3 linked regions of the Botrimarina mediterranea genome follow. The protein of the gene in region 1 binds, or shares a complex with, the protein of each later gene. Links are inferred from orthologs where the notes say so. Each region holds a gene or a part of one and is shown on either strand. Other genes may lie near its edges.

Region 1 (7,565 bases):
CAGGAAGTTGCCTAGGCCGACCGCCGAGCCGGCCACGGCCAGAATGACCCCGATCCGCGACCCCCAGCCCTCGCCAATTTTTTGGGCCGGTGTGGCCTCGTTTACTTCGTTTGGGGGGGGTGTCTCTGGCATGGGCACTCATTCCTAGAGGTTTGAGGGGTCGATTGACGGTTTGCCGTGGCGCCTGCGGGGGGCATCCAACACTTAAACCTTTGGCGAGTCAAGGCTTTACGTCGCGTCGCTATCGCGCTAATGCGACGCCGTCTCATTTAAAACATTATGGGTTGTCGAAAATGCGGACTGCTTTACGATTGAGTCAGCCATGGTTACCAGCGACGACTCCGACCGCCTGTTACTCGACTATCTCCGCCGCCACCGCACGGCGTCGGTGGGGGAGTTGGGCGATTTGCTCGGCGTCACCGCCACCGCCATCCGCCAGCGTCTCACGAGGCTTATGGCGGAGGGTTTGATCGAGAGGCAACTTAGGCACCCGGCGGTCACAAACGGCCCGCAGGAGGCCTCTGAGGAGCTCCTAGAGGCCTCTCAGGGGGTCCGTCGGGACCCGACGCCGCCAAGGAGCAAGAACGGCCGTGGGCGACCGAGCTATGACTACCGCCTCACCGACCGCGGGCGTCAGTCCGCGGGCGACAACTTCCACGACCTCGCCGAGGTCCTCTGGCAGGAAATCCGCCAGATCGAGGAACCCCGCGTTCGGGTGGGCCTCGTGAAGCGAGTCGCCGAGCGGCTCGCCCAGCGTTACTCCAGCCAAGTCGGCGGCGAAGACGTCGCCGAGCGGATGCGTCACCTTATGCGGTTGATGGGCGAGCGCGAAGTGCCGGTCGATGTCGATGAGACGAACGGCCTGCCGGTGTTGACGATGCTGGCGTGTCCCTACCCACAACTCGCCGAGCAGGACCGCAGCATCTGCGCCGTCGAGAAAGCGATGATCAGCGAGATCGTCGGGCAGGGCATGCGGCTCAGCGAGTGCCGCTTGGACGGTGGCGGTTGCTGCACGTTTAGCCCATCGGCTGAGTTCGCGACGGAGGGGGCGACGGAATGAAAACCCCCGCCACTTTCAACTCGACCAGTTACACCGAAACGGGCGACGTGCTCCCCACGACGCTCGGCGCTGATGGCGTCACTTACACCGCCGACGGTCGGCCGTGGATCGAGGGGCGCTTCGAGGAGAACGTCATTACTACGACCCTCGAGCAAGCGATCAACTGGGCCCGCGAGTCGAGCCTCTGGCCGATGACCTTCGGCATCGCTTGCTGTGCGATCGAGATGATGGCGACCGGCGCCGGCAAGTACGACCTCGACCGCTTCGGCGCCGGCGCCTTCCGCGCGACGCCGCGGCAGGCCGACCTGATGATCGTCGCCGGGACCGTTACCTACAAAATGGCGAGCCGGATCCGCCGGCTCTACAACCTGATGCCCGACCCGAAGTACGTCATCGCGATGGGCGCCTGCACCGTCGGTGGCGGGCCGTACTTCAAGCACGGTTACCACGTGGTGAAGGGCGTCGACTTGGTGGTGCCGGTGGATGTTTACATCCCCGGCTGCCCGCCGCGGCCCGAGTCACTGCTCGAGGGGCTCATGCGGGTGCAGGACAAGATCCGTAGCCACCGGATCGCGCGCGTTGCTGGCGCAGCGGTTGGCGTCACCGACGCCGAAGAGTTGCCGATGCCGCACCACTCGGGCCACACGATTCCCGCGATCGACCTCGAGCCGGTCCGCCATCACCAGCAGATCACCGACCAAATCAAAGCGGCGTCGAAAGCGTAATCCTTGTGAAAGGATGGAGCCCACGAATCAACGCGAACAAGAACGAATAGAAAACAAGTACTGCGACCATCGAACCACTAGGCGAGACCTGACTGCCAGAAGCAAGCGAGTGAATACAGTTCCGGAAGATTCGAGATAGTTCGTGTCATTCGTGGGCAGTTCCTTCATTCGCGAGAATTCGCGTCCATTCGCGGTTCCCTCTAGCAGTCACCCACAAACCATCACTTCAGCGAAGCTTCAAGCGAGTCCAGCGATGTCCAAAACTCTCCGCATCAAGAACCTCCACGTCTGCGTCGAGGGAAAGCCGATCCTCAATGGCGTCAACCTCACGATCAACCGCGGCGAGACCCACGCCCTGATGGGCCCTAACGGCTCGGGCAAGAGCACGCTGGGCAACGCCATCATGGGCCACCCGTCGTACGAGGTGACCGACGGCACGATTGAGCTCGTCGAGGAAGACGGCACAGTCGCCAATGTCCTCGAACTCGACGCCTCCGAGCGCGCCCGCGCGGGGCTGTTTATGGCCTTCCAGCGGCCGATGGCGATCCCCGGCGTGAAGCTCGCCGACTTCATGCGGCACGCTACGTCGAACGTCCGCAACCCCGAGCGTAAAGAGGGCGAGGACCTGATCCCGATGCGTGAGTTCCGCAAGGAACTGCAGGAGAAGATGGGCCACCTGCGGATGGACCTTGACTTCGCCCGCCGCTACGTCAATGACGGCTTCTCTGGTGGTGAGATGAAGCGAGCCGAAATCCTGCAGATGGCGATGCTGCGACCCAAGTTCGCGATCCTCGACGAGACCGACTCGGGCCTCGACGTCGACGCGGTGAAGCTCGCCAGCGAGTCGATCGCCGAGATCTCCGCCGACGCGTCGCACGGCGGCGCGATGGGCGTCCTGATCATCACGCACCACGATAAGCTGCTGGAGCGGAACACGCCTGACTTCACCCACGTGATCCTCGGCGGCCGCATCGTCGAGACCGGCGGCGTCGAGCTCGCCAAAGAACTGCACAACGACGGCTACGACCGCATCCGGGCCGAGTACCCCGAAGCGGCAAAGCTCAACAGCAAGATGGCCGAGGAAGAAGCCGTTTCGGTCTGACGATTAGAACTCAATTAAACAGGTAGTGACGAATTACGAAGCACGAATGACGAACGCAAGCGGACGCTTCTTCGTCATTCGTCATTCGGGCTTCGTCATTCGCAAATAGCGTTCACTAGCGAACAGCGACAAATATCATGGCAACCGACACAATTCCCACACCGGCCGACCTCGAACGTCCCGTCGATGACGTGCCGCACGAGATCAACAAGTACAACTTCATCACGCAGACGAAGGACATCTTCAAAGCGAAGAAGGGTCTCTCGCGCGAGGTCGTTGCGCAGATCTCGGAGATGAAGAGCGAGCCGGCGTGGATGCGCGACTTCCGGCTGCGATCGCTCGAAATCTTCGAGTCGAAGCCGATGCCCAAGTGGGGCGGCGACATCGCCATCGACTTCGAAGACGTCTACTACTATCTCAAGCCCACCGAGGGTCAGAGCAAGAGCTGGGACGACGTGCCCCAGGAGATCAAGGACACCTACGACAAGCTCGGCATCGTCGAGGCCGAGCAGAAGCGGCTCGTCGCCGGCGTGAAGGCGCAGTTTGAGAGCGAGGTCGTCTACGGCTCGCTTCAGGAAGAGGTCGCCAAGATGGGCGTCATCTTCACCGACACCGATACCGCCGTCCGTGAGCACCCCGAACTCCTGCGTGAGTACTTCGGCAAGATCATCCCGCCTGAGGACAACAAGTTCGCCGCGCTCAACTCGGCCGTCTGGTCGGGCGGTTCGTTCATCTACGTGCCGCCGGGCGTGCACATCGAGTTCCCGCTCCAGGCCTACTTCCGCATCAACGCCGAGAGCATGGGCCAGTTCGAGCGGACATTGATCATCGTCGATGAAGGCGCGTCGGTTCACTACGTCGAGGGCTGCACGGCCCCGATGTACACGACCGAAAGCCTCCACTCGGCCGTCGTCGAAGTGATCGTCAAGAAGAACGGCCGCGCCCGTTACACGACGATCCAGAACTGGGCGAACAACATCTACAACCTGGTGACCAAGCGCGCCGTCGCTTACCAAGACTCGCTGATGGAGTGGGTCGATGGCAACCTCGGCAGCCACCTGACGATGAAGTATCCGGCCGTCTACATGATGGAGCCCGGCGCCCGCGGTGAGATCCTCTCGATCGCGTTCAGCAGCACCGGCCAGCACCAAGACGCCGGCGCCAAGGTCGTCCATTGCGCGCCGAACACCTCCAGCCGCATCGTCTCGAAGAGCATCAGCAAGAACGGCGGCCGCAGCAGCTACCGCGGCCTCTGCAAAGTCGAGAAGGGCGCCACGGGCGTGAAGAGCAACGTCGTCTGCGACGCGCTGATCCTCGACCCGCAGAGCCGCAGCGACACGTACCCGTATATCGAAGTCGAAGAGCAGGACGTGCAGATCGAGCACGAGGCCAGCGTCTCGCGCATCGGCGAGGAGCAGCTCTTCTACCTGATGAGCCGCGGCCTCACCGAAGCAGAGGCGAGCTCGATGATCGTCTCGGGCTTCATCGAGCCGCTCGTCAAGGAACTGCCGATGGAGTACGCCGTCGAGATGAACCGTTTGATCGAACTGCAGATGGAAGGCAGCGTCGGCTAATTGTTCGACGTTGCTTCTGAATAGACGGCGAGCCGGCGACGTTAGTCGTCGGTGTGAATCACGATCAACACCGCCACCCACCGACGACTCGCGTCGTCGGCTCGCCAAACCGTAAAGCTAAGCGTCTCCTACGACGCAACTCCACAAGCTCAGCATGACCACCGCGATCTCTAACACGACCAAATTCGACGCCGCCGGCTTCGAAGCCCTCCTCGCCGAGCGCGCCGGCGAGCCCGCTTGGCTCACCGAGCGCCGGAAAGTCTCTTGGCAAGCCTTCGAAGCCGCCAACTGGCCGTCGAGTAAGGACGAGGAGTGGATGCGCACCGACATCCGCCTCTTCAAGCTCGACGCCTTCAAGCCGACCGCCGGTGTCCCCGTTGCCATCGCTGGCGAGCAGCCGCTGCTGTCGCATGGCGTTGATCTCGGCGGCCGTGTCGAGTCGGTCAACGGCGCAGCGACACTCTCGGAACTCGATGGCGAGATCATCGCGAAGGGCGTCGTCTTCGGCAGTCTGAGCGAAGCCGTTACGCAGCACGGCGATCGGCTGCAGAAGGCGTTCGACCGCGAGGTGGTAAGCCCCACCTACGATCGCTTCGCGATGCTCAACGACGCCTGCTGGACGGGCGGCGTTGTGCTGTACGTCCCCAAGGGCGTACGGATCGAGAAGCCGCTGCACGCCGTCTCACGGCTCAGCGGCGCTGGCGCCACGGATATGACCAAGACAATCGTCGTGCTCGAGGAGGGCGCCGAAGCGACGCTCCTCATGGAGTCCGCCTCGACCGACGCCGAGTCGGCGGGCCTCCACAACGGCACGATCGAGATCGTCGTCGGCCGCGGCGCGAAGCTCCGCTATGTGAACCTCCAGAACTGGAACAACCGCACCTGGCACTTCGCCCACCAGAAGGCGGTGGTTGGCAAGGAAGCACAACTCCAGTGGACCATCGGCGCGCTCGGCGCCCGTTTGGCGAAGGTCAACCAGCGCGTCGCCCTCGCCGGCGCCGACGCCGAGGCGCAGGTCAACGGCGTGATGTTCACGCAGGGCAAGCAGCACCTCTGCTACAACACGCACCAGCACCACGAGGCGCCCTACTGCCGCAGCGACCTGCTCTACAAGAACGCCCTGCAGGACAGTTCACGCACCGTCTGGCGCGGCATGATCCAAGTCGATGAGGCCGGCCAGCGCACCGACGCCTACCAACGCAACGACAACCTGATGCTCGCCGCCACGGCGCGGGCCGACTCGATCCCCGGTCTCGAGATCGAAGCCGACGACGTCCGCTGCACGCACGGCAGCACCAGCGGCCGCGTCGATGACACAATGATCTACTACGCGATGAGCCGCGGCTACACGCGTCAAGAAGCGGTGCGGATGATCGTCACCGGCTTCTTCCAACAGGTCTTCGACCGCATCACGATCGACAGCGTCCGCGAAGCGCTGGGCGAAGCGATCGGCCAGCGGGTGCAGGATTTGCCGAATCAGTGAGTGGGCAGTCAGCAGTGGGCAGTAAGTTTAGAGGTGAGCCGGAAGCGTAAGCGCCCGGAGTAAGCGTCAGCGCCGGCTGTAGAGCACGGTCGCTCAGCCAAGCGTCAGCATCCGGAGCAATCGTGTCCGAGTTCATCCCTGTCGGCCCCATCACCGACTTTGCCGATCCGTCGTCAACGCTCGTTGAGGTCGATGACGAATCGGTTGCATTGATCCACGCCGCGGGCAGCTTCTACGCACTCGACGACGTTTGCACGCACGACGGCGGCCCGCTATCGGACGGCCCGCTGCACGAGGACGAGAACCCGCCGGCGATCGCTTGCCCACGCCACGGCGCCAAATTCGCCCTCACCACCGGCGCCGCCCTGACGATGCCCGCCACCCAACCCACCCGCGTCCACGAAGTGAAAGTCGAAGACGGCCAAGTCTTGGTAAAACTCACTGTATAGAGAAGTAAGCGGCAAAGTTCCCCGAGACGGCTCTGTGATTGAAGCCCGAGGCGAACGGCACTAAGCTGAAGGTATGAGCACCGGCGCCCTACGTTTCGACACGATCTCGGTTGAAGACTACCTCGCTGGCGAGGAAGTCGCCGAGGTCCGCCATGAGTATGTCGATGGCCGTGTTTACGCGATGGCTGGCGGGACGGTCAGCCACGCATTGGTGCAAGCCAATGCTCTCGCTTCTCTCCATACTGGCCTACGCGGTAAGAAGTGCCGCCCCTTTGGTTCGGACATGAAGGTCCGGGTCATCACTCCCGGGCGTCCCCACTTTTATTACCCGGACGTCTCGGTCGTTTGCGACTCCAACGCCAACAGCGACGTCTTCCAAGACCGGCCGGTCGTGATCGTCGAAGTCTTGTCGCACTCCACGCGGCGTATCGACGACGGCGAGAAACGCGAGGCGTATTTCTCGGTCCCAACCCTGCTGGTCTACCTCCTGGCAGAGCAGGATAAGGCGGCCGTCAAGGTTTACCGACGGACCGAGGCTGGGTTTTCGATCGAGGCTTATGCAGGTCTTGAGGCGGTGATCGACTTGCCCGAGATCGACGCACAGTTGCCACTCGCCGAACTCTATCAAGGCGTCGACTTTACGCCCGAGCCCGGCGATCCCGAAGACATAAGCTCATAAATCGACGTTTACGAAGAACTTTAGAACCACGGATTGCACGGATCACACGGAAAGAGATTGCTGCAGACTCATCCGTGCTATCCGTGTCATTCGTGGTTCCCAACCGAACCAAGAGCTACCCATGCCCATCGCCGAAGACCACGTCCGTGAAGCGCTCAAAGAGGTCATCGACCCCGAGCTTTTCGTCAACATCGTCGATCTGGGACTGATCTACGACGTGACTATCACGCCGAACGAGGCGAGTGGCGCCGAGGACGTGGCGATCGACATGACGATGACCAGTCCCGCGTGCCCCGCCGGGCCACAGCTGGTGAGCAACTCGCACGCGGCGATCAAGAAGATCGAGGGCGTCGGCGAGGTCGAGGTGAAGGTCGTGATGACCCCGCCGTGGACGCCCGACCGCATGACCGAAGACGCCCGCGACCAGCTCGGCATCTTTTGAGGCGCAACCTGCATCGCGTCGCTGAACCTGGCCTAGCAATAAGGAGCTTCG
Region 2 (5,135 bases), 2.4 Mb from region 1 along the record:
TGGCCTTCGGCGAGGGCGAGCTCCGCCGACGACACGACGGGCTCCTCCAGCTCGAAGACGTGGACCACGCCAAGGTGGACGCGGCCCACCGGCGTTTCATCGTCGTTGATCAGGCCCACGAGCCGCTCGGTGTAAGCCGAGCCGATGTGGACCTCTTCGGAGAGTTCCCGCTCGAGGCCGCGGCGGTAGAGACCCTCGTCGGCGTGGGCGGTGTCGTGCGTCGCATCGTCGGACGAGATATGCCCGCCGACGCCGACGCTCCGCTTGGCGTGCAGCCGCTTTTCGCCGCCGCCCCCGCCGCGGGTGTACGAGAAGACCGTCACTGTGCCGTCGGCGGCCGTGTGTTGCAGCAGCACGTAGGCGATGAGCTGCTTGTAGCTCGGGTCTTCTTCCATCGGCCCCCGCGGCTTGTAACTCAGCCGCTCGCACCGCAGCAGCGGATCGAGGTAGCGCTCGATGTCCGTCGAGATGCCCTGGAAGCGGCCGAGTTCGTCGAACACCTCAGCGGGGACAACAAGAATCTGCTCTTCGGCAACGGCTTCCATGCTTCTCTTCTAAAGAAAGGAGATGGTGGGGATGGCAACTAAGCTAGCGATGCGGGCCTGCTGTGCAAACCGGCCACGAAGAGGGGTGCCGCAATTGAGGAGATAATGGGGATGGTCGATTGGTTAGTTTGGCGACATCGTTGGGTGGGGCGTGTTGGGAACAAAAAATCTGATTGCTTCGCTCACCATCCCGCTTCGCTGTCTCTAGCCGAGAGGCCATCCCCCTTGTCTCCAATTTCATCCCCACTATCTCCTTTCCTGCATTCGACGCGACTTCCGCTGCGACTCCGGAGGCTGACGCCGCCCGGCTCAGTTCCCTCCTGTACGCTGAGTTGTTTCGTGGGTCAGCGATCAATCTCCCCCATCACGATGTCGAGCGAGCCGACAATCGCGGGGATGTCGGCGATCAGGCAGCCGCGGCCGATCTCGCTGATCGGGGAGAGGTTGCTGAAGCAGCTGCTCCGCGCGCGGGCACGCCAGGGGGTCGCTGTGCCGCCGAGGCTGACGAGGTAGAAGCCCATCTGGCCGCGGGGGGCTTCGGTTTCGAGATAGACTTCGCCCGACGGCAGTTTGTCGGTGAGTTTGAACGGGGCGCCGTGATTGCGGGGCAGCACGTCGTCGGTCTCGTGGTAGCGGTGAATCGCTTGGCGCACGAGCCAGATTGACTCGACCACTTCGAGCATCCGCACATAGAACCGGTGCCAACAGTCACCGAGCACCGCTTCGTACGGCGGCGCCGGCGCGCCGGGCGGGACGACGTACTCGCCATCGCGTTGGCAGACGACTTTGAAGTCGTAGCCCTCGTACATCCGCGTGTAGCACGGGTCCCCATCACGGCGCAGGTCCCAATCGACGCCACTAGCGCGAAGCACTGGGCCGCTCGTGCCGTACGAGATCGCCTTCTTCCCCGACAGAACGCCGACACCCGCGGTCCGCTTCACGAAGATCGCGTTGCTGGTGAGCAGCGTGTGGTAGTCGGCGATGATCGGCTCGAATTCGCTGAGCACCTTGAGGCACCGGTCGGTCCAGCCCGCGGGCAAGTCGGCCGTCGCGCCGCCGGGAGTCAGGTAGCTGTATGTAAGCCGCGCGCCGCACGCCGCCTCGAAGAGATCAAGGATCCGCTCGCGCTCGCGAAAGGCGTACAAGAACGGGCTGAACGACCCCAGGTCGAGCCCATAAGCGCCCATACCCACGAGGTGGCTGGCGATACGGCCCATCTCGGCGATGATCACCCGCAGGTGCCGGCCACGCTCGGGCGGCTCGTACCCCACCAGTTTCTCGACGGTCAGCGACCAGCCGAGATTCATATTCATCGCCGCCAGATAATCCATCCGGTCGGTGTAAGGAATCCACTGCCGCACGGCGAGGTTCTCACCGATTTTCTCCGCGCAGCGGTGCAAATACCCAATGTGCGGCGTCACCTCCGACACCACCTCACCGTCCGTCCGCAACACCAACCGCAACACGCCGTGCGTGCTCGGATGCTGCGGACCCATATTGACGAGCATCTCGTCCGTACGGACGTCGAACTCGACAGTGCGGGGGTCTTCGACGGTCGTAGGCATTGCGGATTGAGGTTTTCGGATTGCGGATTGAAGTCAGCGAAGGGCTACCTACTTGGAATCCGCAATCCGTAATCCGAATTCCGCAATGGTTCTCAGCGTCCCCGAATCCCGTCGTACTCCAACGGCGACTGGTAGTCCTTCCGCATCGGATGGCCATGCCAGTCGTCGGGGCAAAGGATCCGCTCGAGGTTCGGGTGGCCGGTGAACCGCACGCCGAAGAGGTCGTAGGCCTCGCGCTCGTGCCAGTTGGCGGTCTTCCAGACCTTCGCGACGCTCGGGACCTCGGGCAGCGACCCATCAACAAGCCGCGGAACGCTCAGCTTGAGCGTCAACCAGTGCTTCCGCGTGAGGCTCGACAGGTGATAGACCACTTCGAGCCGCTCGTCGCCGACCGCGGCGGCGAGCTTCTTGTCGGCCGGCGGCAGGTAATCAACGACGGTGAGGTCGTTGAGGAAGTCGAACAGCAGATCGGGGTCGTCGCGCAGGAACTTGGCGACCTTCGCGATCTGCGCCGCTTCGACTCGCAACCAACGATCGGAGTGCTCACTGGCGCCTGCCGTTTCGGCCGGCTGCGAGACCGCTTCGCCAAACTTGGCATGGAGGCGATCGAAAGCTTGATAATCGGGGGTCATGCGATGGCTCAAGCGGCTCGCGGCGTTGTGGCGGACTGATCGTAGCCCGGCGCGGCGTTTACGGTCGTGCGGACCCAGTTGAGGTCGCCCCGGCTCCAGACGTAAGCGAACCCCACCATCAGCACCGCGAAGAACACGAGGATGTCGGCGAATAGACCCCAGGTGAGTGTCTGAGCAGCCGCGGCGACGTCGGCGGCCGTTGCGCCGGCGGACATCCCCAGTTCATTGAGCTGCTGCACCAACGCCGCGTTCCACACCTCGGCCGCAGGCCCTTCGGCCGTCGCGGCGGCGTCGGCGGTGGAGACGAGGTGCGTCGCTTTACCGAACACTACTGCCCACGGGAAGAAGAACGCGACTTCCACATCGAAGACGATGAACAGCAGCGCCACGACATAGAATCGGATGTCGAATTGCACGAAGCTCGACCCGATGACCGTCTCGCCGCATTCGTAGATCTCGCCCTTCTCGACGCTCGGGTTCTTCGGCCGGAGCAATCGACCGAGCGTTAAGTTCACGAAGACAAACAACACCGCCGCCGTCGCGAACAGCACGAGGTAGGCGGCGATCGACGTGGGGGTGGCCATGCAGAGAGGGCTGTCGGCAATCGGCGGTGGGCAGTTGGGTACAGTCGAAGCGGGTCGCGTCGCGTCGACGCGGTAATCAAATCCGTACGACGTTTGGCCCGCCATCGACCGGAGCGGCCACCGCCTTTGAGGCGGCCACCGCCGTAGGGTTGAGTGTCGCCTTCCCCCACGCCACCTCAAGGGGGAGCCGCGAGAAATCCACCACGGCGCCGTCGCGCGTGTAGCTCGACAGGTCGTGCGTCGCGCCCATGAAGATGCAATCGACGGGACACGGCTCGACGCAGAGCGCGCAGAACATGCATTTGGTGTAATCGATCGAATATCCCGTGACGCGGAAGCCCTTGGCGCCTTCGGCGCGTTCCTTTCCGATATAGATGCAATCGACCGGGCAGGCTTTCGCGCACTGGTCGCACGCAATGCACGTCGTCAGATCGAACCGGTGGTAGCCGCGGTACCGGGCCGCGACGGGGGCCCCCAGCTCGGGGTACTCGAACTCTTCGGTGAAGGTTTGCTTCCCCGCTTGGTGGGTCCGCACCCACGTCCGGAGGGTCGCCGCCATGCCACGAGCGACCGACGTCACGGCCGTGACGAGATTCGTAAACCAGGGCCAGGCGGGTCGGCGGGCGACGGGCATCGCGGACGGTTTAGAAGGGAGATGCGGCTTGCCGCGGTCTGGTTTCCGGGCGCCGGCAGGCGTCCTATCGGCGAATCTGGGCAGAATCCTGCCGAAAGGGCGCCCGTTCTGGACGTTTCGCCAGCTGGATTCTTGACTGTCAACCCCCTGACCGTAGATTAGGGGTGTCAACTTCTGCGCTGCCTGGGTCTTGCGACCCCGACGGCATGTCGGTCGTCCCGCCGCTTCTCGGCGAGCCGACCCGTGTAAAGCGTAGGAGGTTGCGAGGGCTGCTCGACACGTCACACCGAGTTTTCCAAACGCGTCCATCCAACTCACACTAAGGCGGCCGGCGTTTAGCCTACAACTGCTTACGGCTGTGCGTCTGCGACCTACCCCAAATCTGAGCGTCCGAGCGGCTGCCAGGAAGTCCCTCCCGACAAAGCGAAGGAATCGAAATGCTGGTCCTCTCTCGTAAAAAGAACGAGAGCATCGTCATCAATGATGACATCACCATCGTGGTGGTTGAAATCCGCGGTGACAAGGTGCGTCTCGGCATCGAAGCGCCAAAAGAGGTGCCGGTGCATCGCAACGAAGTCTATGAAGCGATCCGCAAGAGTCAGTCGCCGGAGTCGGCTGCTGATGAAGCGCAGACCGCTGAATCATGATTTTTTACCGCGGTCAGGCGTGGTGACGCCGTCGTCGGAGCGGGCGATTCTGCTTTTGCCGCTGCACAAACGGCGCCGGCGGGTTGACCAAGCGGCCTGCCCCTTTTAATTTCTCTCGACCGACGCACGACACGGCCCACTTCGCCGCCCCGGCGATTCCCTTCGCGCGTCCGATTTCAGACGGCCCCATCGTCTAGTGGTCTAGGACTCCGCCCTTTCACGGCGGCAACACGGGTTCGAACCCCGTTGGGGTCACTTAGAGGCTCTCCCTACGCGACCCGTAGGGAGAGCCTTTTTCGTTTCACCCCCGCCGATCGCCTGCGATCCATCTAGGTGCGAGAGCTGTCTACCTGGACGCTCGGGAACTTCTTCGAGATTCTCGGCGAGCAACAGGGCAACAGGGATAGCGACTGCCTCGGCTTCAGCTTCTTACCACAGGGGCACGGAGCTACGCACAGAGAAATCTACCTCTGTGCCTTCCTCCGTGCCCTCCGTGCCTCTGTGGTTAATCCATCGAAGCAGAGTCGC
Region 3 (5,302 bases), 3.3 Mb from region 1 along the record:
CCGTCGAGCCCGACCGACGAAGCGTCGCCGCGGAGGTAGGGGCTGCCGATGGCGATGAAGTTGACGTTGGCGCCGTTGAGCACCAGCTCGACGCCCATCAGCACGCCGAGCAGGTTGCGCTTGGTCGCCATGCAGAGGATGCCGGTGATGAACAGCACCGCGCCGACCACGAGGTAGTGGGCGACGCCGATCGGTTCGGTCAGGAGGGAGGCGATCATGCTGTCGGGGGCTCCGCGGTCTGGGGGTCGGCTTCCACCTCGTCCGGGTCGAACCCGCCCGGCGGCAACTCCGAGAGCGACCCCGCCGTCACCCGGGTGCGGGCGAGGTACGCGGCGCCCACCAGCACAACGAGCAGATGGACCGAGATGATTTCGAACGGCAACAGGTAGCCGGCGAGCGGCTCATCGCTATTCGGGTCCCGATCGACGCGCAGACCCAAGAGGCCGAGCGCCAGCGGCGTCGAGGTCCGTGGCGCCTCGTCGAGCGCGGCGGCCTTCGGACCCTGGCCGCTCCAAGCGGGCACGCTGAACGCGGCCGAAGCGAGCAACACCAACATCGATGTTCCTAGCAGCCCCGCAAGCAAGAACTCCGACCGCGACGGCAACATGCTCACGAAACGCTGCTGCGCGGTGAGCATGACGCCAAAGATCAGCAGCACCAGCGTGCCGCCGACATAGATCATCAGCTGCATCGCCCCGACAAAGTCGGCGCCGGCAAGGAAGAACAGCCCCGAGGTCGCCGACAGGCTCAGCACCAAGTAGAACGCCATCCGCACAACGTTCGACGACAACACGACCATCGCGGCAAAGCCGCAAGCGAGCGTGGCGAACAAGGCGAAGAGGACGGAGTGCCAGATCATTGGTGCGCCTCCGGCTTGAATGACGAAGCCCGAATGACGAATGACGAAACGGACGGCATGACTCCGTTCTTCGTCATTCGTGCTTCGTCATTCGTCATTTCCACATACGGCGCCGGCGGTCGCCACAGCACGCCGCCCGGAAACACCACCTGCCACGCCGTCGCGCCGAGGAAGCAGACCGCCGCCAGCGGCGTGCAGTACTTGAGACACGTCGTCATCACTTGATCGATCCGCAGCCGGGGCATCGACCAGCGGACCCACATCATCACGACCACCGAGAGCACGCCCTTGGTCATCAGGCACAACAAGCCAAGCAGGTTACCCAGGTAGTTCGCCACGTTCACGCCGACCACCGCGCCGAGCCAGCCGTCACTAGTCAGCCCCAGCGGAATGGGCGCGTGCCACGCGCCGAGGAACAGGATCGCCGCCAGCAGGCTCACCAGCAGCATCGACGTGTACTCGGCCATGAAGAAGAAGCTCCAGCGCAAGCCGGAGTACTCGGTGTGGAAGCCGCCCACCAGTTCGCTCTCCGCCTCAGCGAGGTCGAACGGCGCGCGGTTGACACTGGCCGTGGCGCACGTGCAGTAGACGGCGAAGATCACTAGCGTGAACGGGTCGTTGAAGACGTGCCAGTTCCAAACGCCGCCGCGCTGCACGTCGCCGATCGATACGAGGTCCATGCTGCCAGCGAGCATCACCGGCACCACGGCGCAGAGCCCGAGCGGCACCTCGTAGCTGACGACCTGCGCCGCTTCGCGCATCGCGCCGAAGAGCGACCACTTCGACGCCGACGAGTAACCGGCGAGGATGATGCTAAAGACCTCCAGGCCCAAGACGGCCAGCACGAAGAAGACCGCCACGTCGAGGTGCTGGGCGACGAACGGGTGCGGCGCCCCCGCGAAAGGCAACGCCACGAACGCCGCTACCGCCGCCGCCATGCCGATGTAGGGCGCGACGCGGAAGAGCAGGGGGTCGGCAGACGTCGGCATCAGGTCCTCTTTCGAGAGGAGCTTCAGGCCGTCCGCCACCGTTTGCAGCCAGCCGAAGCGGCCGCCGACCCGCGTCGGGCCGAGGCGGTCCTGGATCCGCCCGGCGACCTTGCGCTCCAACCAAATAAAGACCAGCGCCCCAACCGCCGAGAGGTTGAGGATCATCGCGACTTGCAACAGGGCGGCCAGCACATAGCCGACCGCCGCGTCGGGCGGGACGGACAGGCCCTCCCAGCCGATGACCCACCCCGCTCCGCTCACAAGCAGGTCGAGCGCCCAATTGATCGTCGGCGCCATCGTGGCAGAGAGGGGAAGCGTTCGCGGGCGGGGAAGCGTGAATACAGCACTATCCCGCTGTCAGGGCGAAGCCGCAACCGGGCGCGCGTCGAAGTAGGGTGCGATGCCGCGCAGCGAAATCGCACCTTCGCGGCGTCTCGATGGGTTGGCTCGAATGTAGCGAAGACCTAAGGGCAAACCCCGGGGCAAAGCCTGCCCAATCAGCGACCGTCGCGGTGCGACACCGCTCCGCTGCATCGCACCCTACCTAAACCCCCAAACCCAAAAACGACGGCGGCCGCCTGGAGTCCCACTCCGGGCGGCCGCCGATCTCAACGCTTTGCGCCCCGGACCCAGTTCGGGACGCCGCCAACGTGACAAATCAAACAGCGAGCATGTCGCCCAGCTCCGCGGCGAGCCGCTTCCGCGCCACGTGCAGCCGGCGCTTGATCGTGCCGACGGGGGCGTGGAACGCGTCGCTCATCTCGATCAGCGACTGCCCGCGGACGTAGAACGCCTCGAGCGTGCTGCGATCGAGTTCGCCGAGCCGCGCCAGGCCGTCACGGACCTGCTCGGCCCGTTCGGCGGAGAGCGCGGCGTCGACCGGGCTCCGCCGTTCGTCGATGCAGGTCGCTTCCAGCGTCGAGGGCTCGGTATCGACCGACCGCCGACGCCGGACCTGCCGGTTGATCGCCATGCGGACGGTGATCGACTTGAGCCACGAGCCGAACGCCCGCGGTTCGCTCAACTGGTGCAGCCGATCCATCGCCCGGATCAGCACCTCTTGCGAGAGCTCCGCCGCCTCGGCGTAGTTGCCGAGCCGACGCAGGGCGACCGCCTGCACCATCCCCTCGAAGCGAGCCACCAGCTCGCCGAAGGCGTCGCGGTCGCCGTCCTGGGCGGCGCGAACCAGGTCCTCGGTCTCCCACTCGGTGAGCGGCAGGTCTTGGGCGGTGACGACCCGGAAGGTGGGGGTGGTTTCGAATAACTCGGTCGCATCGAATCGCCGAGCGGCCAGCGGTGTGGCGATAGCGGTCATCGTTCTCTCGCTTATTGAAGAGCCACGCACGCGCCCCCTGGCGCTGCGAAGCCATAGTTCCCGGAGAGCGGAGCCACGCGACGTGCGAGGGCGTTCCGCGGATCGCGTCGGGCGAGAGACCACGGCCGGGCTTGGGGCTCCTTCACGATTGAAGGAGGCCGTGCGGCTGCGTTGTGGCGAAACCCTGTCGAGGACGACACGGTTCACCCAACGAACCAAGCGCAGCGGGAGTCACGCCTTCGGCGACGACTCACGCGTGAGGTTTGAATTCGGGACTCGCTCGCTTGGAGAGAGTCCGGCGCCTCACGCGGCGTTTAGAAACCGGCCAACCGGCGGCTGCGGACCGAATCGCTCGGTCGGCTGCCGCGACACGCATCACCCTGCGGGCGACAAATCATCGCCATCGCTGGTTTTGCGTGATGCATCGCTAGTGACGGCACTAGCAATGCGAGGCGTTGGCCTACTACGCCGGGCCTTGATCCCGAATTAACGGGGCCGCTTACTACATAGCGCCAGCGCAGGCGTGACGAAGCGGCGGCCGAAATCACCGTGAAGAACTTCGCGGCTGCCTTAATGGCGGCGGTGAAGGACTTGGCGATCGTGTTGGTCGTCGTTTGCATCGTGGCCTCCGCTGCGCTGCGAGCGCGGCTGTGGAGAGAACGGATGGAAGGGCCCGTGACGGGTAGGTGAACTTTCTGTACGGGCCGTCTAGGTGGGTTGATCGGCGGGCGGGCGGGTTTCCCTTGCGGGGAACCAATCCCGGCCGGAGCGATCCTCTTTAGCCAGCTTTTCAGCAAAACCGTTCCCGGTCAAGCAAATTCACCGGCCGAAACCGCGCCGCGGACTGCAGAGACAGCGTCTCCGCTGGCTGGGCAATCCCTGCGACGCCCCCTGAGACAGCCGCGGGGCGGGAGGGGTTCGCGGGGAATTGAGAAAATTTCTCTTGGAGCGCCGTAATTGGCCCCCACCCGCAATTAGCCCCCGGTCATTGACCGGGGGCTAAATGACGCGTTGATAAACGTGCGAGACCCTACCCCCCTACCCGCGGTAATCCGCATGGCAATCAACACAGCTCCGGCTCACCTCCGCCATCGCCGCGGCGGCGGCGGGCTGGTCCTCCGCGTCGATCGTCTCCGAAAGCCGCACCGCCGTGTCGCGGAGGCGGCGGGCGTAAGCCTGGTAATCCGGGTCGTCGTAGTCGTACGCCTCGGGCCGCAGGATCGCTTCCGCCAGCAGGGCCAGCACCTGGGCCTCGTGCCGGGCGTCGGCGGCGTTGCGGCGGAAGTCCCGTTCGCTGGACATCCAACTGCGCAGCCGCTGCTCCTCCGCGGCCCCCATCCGCCTCATCAGCGTGCTGCGGCTGGCGATCAGCGACCAATCGACCTCCGAAGCCGGCTCGGGGGTGGCGGGGCGGCTGCCGCGCGTCAGGTCCGCCAGGTCCGCCGCCCGCGTCGCCGCGACGGCGTGGGCCGCATCGGTGGCGTCGTCGGCTTCGCTCGCGCCCGCGCCGAACAGGTCCCGCAAACCCGCCGCGTCGTCCCGCCAACGCGGCTGACCCGAATGGTCCGCGATCACCGCGAACACCGTGGCGACGACCCCGAGCGAATCGACGGCCTCTTTGAAGCCGCCCGCTTTGTAGGCCGATGCCGTGCGGGTTGTCTTCGCGAGCGCCGTCGCCTGGCGTTTGATCTCGGTCTCAAGCACGTCGGGATCGACCAAGTCGGCCCATGCGACCTGAGCGGCTGATGGCGCCGCGTCGGGCGCGATGGCTGGCGTCGCCGCGGCGGCGGGCTGTGGCCGCTCGCCAACGAGCGTCGCAAAGGCGTCGTCGAAGAACACGGCGCGGTCCTCGTCGGTGAACTCCGGCGGCCGGGCGCGTGGGGGTTCCGCAGCGAAAGCGGTCGTCGCAATCAACAAGACTAGCAAGGTCGAAACACGCATAAGCTCGCTCACTCGATCGTTGGTTCTCAGCCGAGGGCGGAAGCCCCCGGCCGCCCCGCCACATGGCTTTCTGTCGAGGAGGACGCCCCACTCCGCTGCGGCCGCTGGCTTCCGCCCGCGGCTGAGGGCCCTCCTTGCTGCGGGGCTTTTTGTTGGGGCCCTCTTTCTGGGTGACTTTGGGCCGTGCTGCGCGCTCGG

Evidence for each region.
Region 2: the proteins of Spa11_RS15120 (region 1) and Spa11_RS06310 are in contact, whole or in part, in a cryo-EM structure (PDB 6KHJ), measured with the Thermosynechococcus vestitus proteins. The link is inferred for Botrimarina mediterranea from one-to-one orthologs. Residues at the interface, in WP_011056552.1 of Thermosynechococcus vestitus: Leu46, Met47, Tyr48, Thr50, Ala51, Cys52, Phe54, Ile55, Glu56, Ala58, Ala59, Ile61, Gly62, Ser63, Arg64, Phe65, Asn76, Pro78, Thr89, Thr91, Lys93, Met94, Ala97, Leu101, Met123, Phe124, Ser126, Asp127, Ser128, Tyr129; in WP_011057128.1 of Thermosynechococcus vestitus: Pro17, His18, His19, Pro20, Ser21, Met22, Val25, Arg27, Met29, Thr31, Ile38, Asp39, Cys40, Glu41, Pro42, Val43, Ile44, Gly45, Tyr46, Leu47, His48, Arg49, Gly50, Met51, Lys53, Ile54, Asn57, Arg58, Pro65, Tyr66.
Region 3: the proteins of Spa11_RS15120 (region 1) and Spa11_RS02610 are in contact, whole or in part, in a crystal structure (PDB 6Y11), measured with the Thermus thermophilus proteins. The link is inferred for Botrimarina mediterranea from one-to-one orthologs. Residues at the interface, in WP_096411117.1 of Thermus thermophilus: Arg16, Glu17, Gly18, Leu24, Leu27, Val28, Trp30, Gly31, Arg32, Asn34, Ser35, Trp37, Thr54, Asp55, Ala56, Asp59, Ala61, Arg62, Phe63, Gly64, Glu66, Val67, Phe68, Arg69, Ala70, Ser71, Arg73, Gln74, Ala75, Asp76; in WP_096411122.1 of Thermus thermophilus: Arg36, Val44, Arg45, Met46, Gly47, Pro48, Asn49, Arg50, Val51, Leu57, Gln58, Ala61, Asp62, Ile64, Lys65, Ile67, Phe68, Lys69, Glu70, Ile72, Val74, Glu223, Ala224, Glu225, His233, Thr234, Glu235, Tyr236, Ser237, Trp241.

Annotation. Positions count from the first base shown.
Region 1 is NZ_CP036349.1:3,934,069-3,941,633, reverse strand. The notes cover bases 1-2,920. They hold Spa11_RS15120 (NADH-quinone oxidoreductase subunit B), read left to right. Parts: upstream 1-1,056; coding sequence 1,057-1,785; downstream 1,786-2,920. Other genes in these bases: sufC (Fe-S cluster assembly ATPase SufC), read left to right, coding at 2,039-2,887; Spa11_RS15125 (helix-turn-helix transcriptional regulator), read left to right, coding at 323-1,060; Spa11_RS15130 (sodium-dependent transporter), read right to left, coding at 1-132. In the rest of the region: Fe-S cluster assembly protein SufB, read left to right, coding at 3,025-4,461; Fe-S cluster assembly protein SufD, read left to right, coding at 4,616-5,944; Spa11_RS15100 (Rieske (2Fe-2S) protein), read left to right, coding at 6,067-6,393; Spa11_RS15095 (Uma2 family endonuclease), read left to right, coding at 6,467-7,072; Spa11_RS15090 (metal-sulfur cluster assembly factor), read left to right, coding at 7,194-7,514. UniProt on the Escherichia coli protein: NDH-1 shuttles electrons from NADH, via FMN and iron-sulfur (Fe-S) centers, to quinones in the respiratory chain. The immediate electron acceptor for the enzyme in this species is ubiquinone.
Region 2 is NZ_CP036349.1:1,577,851-1,582,985, reverse strand. Bases 1-2,813 are described here. They hold Spa11_RS06310 (NADH-quinone oxidoreductase subunit D), read right to left. Parts: upstream 2,111-2,813; coding sequence 890-2,110; downstream 1-889. Other genes in these bases: Spa11_RS23575 (NADH-quinone oxidoreductase subunit A), read right to left, coding at 2,751-2,813; Spa11_RS06305 (NADH-quinone oxidoreductase subunit C), read right to left, coding at 2,203-2,742; Spa11_RS06315 (phosphoesterase), read right to left, coding at 1-545. Also shown: more of Spa11_RS23575, read right to left, coding at 2,814-3,326; Spa11_RS06295 (4Fe-4S binding protein), read right to left, coding at 3,403-3,960; carbon storage regulator CsrA, read left to right, coding at 4,398-4,607.
Region 3 is NZ_CP036349.1:652,910-658,211, forward strand. What follows is about bases 1-2,980. They hold Spa11_RS02610 (complex I subunit 1/NuoH family protein), read right to left. Parts: upstream 2,146-2,980; coding sequence 856-2,145; downstream 1-855. Other genes in these bases: nuoK (NADH-quinone oxidoreductase subunit NuoK), read right to left, coding at 1-218; Spa11_RS02605 (NADH-quinone oxidoreductase subunit J family protein), read right to left, coding at 215-859; Spa11_RS02615 (RNA polymerase sigma factor), read right to left, coding at 2,507-2,980. Outside these bases: more of Spa11_RS02615, read right to left, coding at 2,981-3,163; Spa11_RS02620 (hypothetical protein), read right to left, coding at 3,478-3,783; Spa11_RS02625 (cytochrome c), read right to left, coding at 4,202-5,104. UniProt on the Escherichia coli protein: NDH-1 shuttles electrons from NADH, via FMN and iron-sulfur (Fe-S) centers, to quinones in the respiratory chain. The immediate electron acceptor for the enzyme in this species is believed to be ubiquinone.